Regions from separate parts of the Hirschia sp. genome, predicted to be linked through region 2. Evidence: predicted binding sites of a transcription regulator. Region 2 holds the regulator's gene; the other holds the start of a gene.

Region 1 (2,409 bases), on a different contig from region 2:
ACTTTTGCTTCGGCAATAGGTCCAAGCTCATCCTGCAATTGTTTGTAATTGAGTTTCATATCCTCAATTATTGCCGCAGCTTCAGGCCCAATTTTATCCAACCCATTTTGAATTAAATCATTACGTGCCTCAATAATTGTTGCTGATCGCTCAAATGCCTGCAAATAAATTGTGCTATCAGCTATAACTTGTTTGGTTAATTGACGGCGCGTCGAGTTTTCCAATTTAGACAGCAACAAATTTGTCGCCTTATTCATATCCGAAAATGACTTTTCCATATGTTCTAAAGATGACTTTTGGTTGTCCAGCAAAAATTTCTGAACATGTAAACGTCCCAATAAAAGATGTTTTTGAGCATACCCAGCATAATAGGCTGCTTCAATGTCATTAGCTGAATATGCAGATTGCATTACATCAGACAGCGCCTTCTCCATTGCTGGACCACGCACATCTAGTATGTTGTTTACAATATCATCGCGCTCGGCCTGCAATCTTGTAACTTCTTCGAAAGTGGACTGATAACTTTTGACGTCATTCTCAAAACCAGCAAGAAGCTTTAATTGGTCGGGGTGCTTAATCAGCGTTTTTGTTTCATTCAATAATTTGATTGTCGCTGCAAGACGCTCATTAACAGTATTAATCTCTTTTTGATTGGCACTAATAACAAAGTCTTTTACGCCCAACCGAGCAGAAAGCAGATTAGCTTGAACACGGCCAACCGCATTCGTATTGCGAGCATAGCTTCTATAGGTGGATAGATTTTCTTTTGAACTTAGCAAGCCCGCACCAGAAACAACGGATGTCAAAATTAGCAAGCAAACTAACACTGTAAATCCGACACTTATTTTAGTGCCGATTTTCAAATTTTCGAACCAAGACACGATCAATATTCCTTAGTATAAAAGTCGATTCCATATTGGCTCACTAAGACCGTTTTGACCTAACAAGATATTAACCATAAGGGTCACGGGCCAAATTCTGGGCCATTTCATTTATAAACCGGCGTTTTTTCTCAATACATTGGGCAATAAAGTCATATAATTGTGCATTTTGCGCTTTATCATGCAGCAAAACCATCACTCAGCTCACGGCCTCACATTTCATTATTTCAAAAAAATACGATGCCTCCTGTTGACGATGGTCACTTGTGATCTTAGATGCCATACATCGTTAGCAGCCAAGGCAGGAGAGTGCTAAAACTCATTTGCCTCAGCGTTTGACGATTTTAGAATTTGCAACCTTAATTGAAAGAGGTCTCATTATGGCATTTCGTCCACTTCATGACCGCGTACTCGTTCGTCGCGTAGAAGAAGTCGCTAAAACTAAAGGCGGGATCATCATCCCTGATACTGCGAAAGAAAAGCCTCAAGAAGGCGAAATCGTAGCAGTTGGTAACGGTGCAATCGGTGACGACAATGAGCGTATTGCTCTTGAAGTTAAACCGGGTGACCGCGTTCTTTTCGCAAAATGGGGCGGTACAGAAGTGACTGTCGATGGCGAAGAGCTCATCATCATGAAAGAATCTGACATCATGGGTATCGTTGAGTAAGACGCGCAGCTCTTTATTTCAAAGAGCGCCCTACTCAATTTCCCTTTTCAGATTTTCAATTTTTCAAATTAAAGGAATACGAACATGGCTGCTAAGCTAGTACACTTCGGTTCAGAAGCTCGCAACGAAATGCTCGAAGGTGTCGACATTCTTGCAAACGCTGTAAAAGTAACACTTGGTCCTAAAGGCCGTAACGTTGTTATCGACAAATCTTTTGGCGCACCGCGCACAACAAAAGATGGTGTGACAGTTGCTAAAGAAATCGAACTAGAAAACAAGTTCCAAAACATGGGCGCCCAAATGGTGCGCGAAGTTGCTTCTAAAGCAAACGATGTTGCTGGTGACGGTACAACAACTGCAACAGTTCTTGCTCAAGCAATCGTTCGCGAAGGCATGAAGCGCGTTGCTGCTGGCATGAACCCAATGGACCTTAAGCGCGGTATCGATAAAGCCGTTGCTGAAGTTGTTGCAACTTTGGAATCAAACTCCAAAAAAGTAAAAACAAACGAAGAAATCGCTCAAGTTGGTGCGATCTCTGCGAATGGTGAGCGCGAAATCGGTGACATGATCGCTAAGGCGATGGAAAAAGTCGGTAATGAAGGCGTTATCACTGTTGAAGAAGCTAAGTCTTTGGAAACAGAACTTGATGTCGTTGAAGGTATGCAGTTTGACCGTGGTTACCTATCACCATATTTCATCACTGATGCTGAAAAAATGACTGTGGCTCTTGATGACCCATACATTCTTCTTCACGAGTCAAAACTAACATCTCTACAGCCAATGCTTCCAATCCTAGAAGCTGTTGTTCAGTCTGGTAAGCCTCTTCTTATTATCGCTGAAGACATTGAAGGTGAAGCACT
Region 2 (2,409 bases):
CGCGAGAAAATGGACGCTCCTCACCCGTTCCCTGAACCTCAATAATGCGGCCATCAGATGACATGATAAAGTTTGCATCCACCATCGCATTTGAATCTTCTGCATAATCCAGATCCAGCACAGGCACATCCTGATACACACCACAAGAAATAGCGGCTGCTTGAGACACCAACGGATTAGTTGAAATAATACCCTCTTCTTTCAGGTAATTGATTGCAAGCGCTAACGCCACATACCCACCCGTAATCGCAGCAGTACGTGTGCCGCCATCAGCTTGAATCACATCACAGTCAATCGTGATTTGATTTTCACCCAACGCTTCAAGGTCTGTAACAGAACGCAATGCACGACCAATAAGACGCTGTATCTCTTGTGTCCGACCTGATTGCTTACCCGCTGCTGCTTCACGACGTCCACGTGTGTGCGTTGCGCGGGGTAGCATACCATATTCCGCCGTTACCCAGCCCTTACCTGTGCCTTTCATCCAGCGCGGAACATCCCCAGTCCATGATGCAGTACAAAGCACATGCGTGTGACCAAATTTCACCAAACATGACCCTTCTGCATAGCGGGACTTACCTACTTCTAAGCTGACTTCACGCAGGGATTCCGGTGCACGTTTTGATGGGCGCTCAAACTGAGTCATGTGTGAATGGTCCTTTATCGTGCAGATTTCGGATATTTCCCGATTCTCCGCAAAAAATTGAATGAAAATTGTTTAAAAAGGCGATACAGGAAGCACACATGGTTTGGCAATGCATACAATACGCATTGCATCTACAGCCAAGCATTCTTATTCTAGTAATTGATATGATTATAGAACCACCAGAAAACCAATCTCAGCTATCCAAAATGGATGCTCGCTCACGTACGATTTTTCGTGAGATTGTGGAGGCATATCTAGAAACTGGTGAACCTGTCGGTTCCCGAACAATTTCTAGACGTGGCATAAGCTTATCATCTGCTTCTATTCGCAATGTGATGGCAGATCTTGCAGAACAAGGATTACTCGACAGTCCCCACACTTCGGCTGGACGCCTTCCCACTCATCAAGGACTAAGGCTTTTTGTGGATGGCCTTATGGAAGTCCAAAAGATGAAACTTGGAGCTGTGGATAAACGGCGCATACAACAAAGATTGTCTGCTGCCCAAGGCGGCCTTCCAGAAGATTTTCTCGGTGAAGCATCTGAAATGCTATCCGGCTTAGTGGGAGGCGCAGGTCTCGTTGCCAGCCCGAAAAGCAATGCAGCGGCAATCAAACATGTGGAATTTGTATCCGTAGGTCCCAATCAGGCGCTTGCAATTATCGTTTCAGCAGATGAAGACGTTGAAAACCGCCTCCTTACGCTGCCTAAAGGCATGCCATTGTCGGCTCTACAAGAAGCAAGCAATTACCTAAACGCACGTATGCGGGGCAAAACACTTTCTGAAGTTAAAGCAGATGTGCTCAGTGAAATTCGCGAAAAACGCGCCCAACTCGACGATATGGCAAGCACGCTTGTTGAAGCTGGTCTCGCGCATTGGACAGGAGACGACCCTGACCGTGGGCGATCCCTCATCGTTAGAGGACGAGCAAATCTTCTAGGCGATGAACAATTAGCCGAAAGTGTAGATAAAGTCCGAGACCTCTTTTCTTATCTCGATAAAACAGAAAGCTTGGTTGAAGTTTTAGACCGTGCCCGCGATGCAGAGGGTGTAAGGCTGTTTATTGGTGCAGAAAACAAACTTTTTGGCCTTTCAGGTTCAAGTGTTATTGTCGCGCCCTATATGAATTCTGAGCGTAAAGTTGTAGGAGCTTTGGGTGTTATTGGTCCAACGCGCCTAAATTATGCGCGCGTCATTCCAATGGTGGATTACACTGCCCAAGTTGTGGGTCGATTATTAGATGGCGGACCGGCCGAGAAAATAGAGGAAAAGCGATGAGCGAAGACACGCAAGCGCCAGAAAATAAAGTCGAAAACGAAGCTGAAGAAGCTTTAAACACTGGTGAAGAAGCGCAAACGACAGAAGCTGCAAATGATGCTGCACCTGCTGAAGACGAACCAGAAGCACGGATTGCTGAATTAGAAGCTGAAACAAACGCCTTAAAAGATCAGCTTGTACGCACTATGGCTGACATGGAAAACCTGCGCAAACGCACAGAAAAGCAAGTCGCTGATTCCCGCATCTATGCGGTAGAAAAATTCGCCGGCGACCTACTTTCTGTCTCTGACAATATGACACGTGCTCTTGGTGCTGTTTCAGATGAAGCAAAAGCAGCATTGTCTGAGCAAGGTCAAAGTTTATTGGCTGGAATTGAGATGACTCAAAAAGAGTTGCACGCAGCTTTCGCACGTAATGGTGTTGTAGCAATTGATGCTGCCCCTGGCGCTAGCTTTGATCCAAACCTTCACCAAGCCATCTCGCAAA

The links. Region 2 encodes HrcA, which represses chaperone genes, less so after heat shock. Its sites were predicted from a motif close to GTTAGCANTCNNCNNNGNNGANTGCTAAC; they were not measured.
Region 1: groES (co-chaperone GroES) is a predicted target of HrcA. The motif match lies at 1,170-1,198, and genes of this name have one in related genera.

The regions. Positions count from the first base shown of each region.
Region 1 covers NZ_JBZXVU010000032.1:24,557-26,965, reverse strand. The annotation lists gene AC5EF3_RS12045 (HAMP domain-containing methyl-accepting chemotaxis protein) at 1-881, opposite strand, end outside; gene groES (co-chaperone GroES) at 1,262-1,549, shown strand; partial or broken gene groEL (chaperonin GroEL) at 1,634-2,409, shown strand, end outside.
Region 2 covers NZ_JBZXVU010000020.1:52,699-55,107, reverse strand. The annotation lists gene rph (ribonuclease PH) at 1-646, opposite strand, end outside; gene hrcA (heat-inducible transcriptional repressor HrcA) at 811-1,923, shown strand; gene grpE (nucleotide exchange factor GrpE) at 1,920-2,409, shown strand, end outside.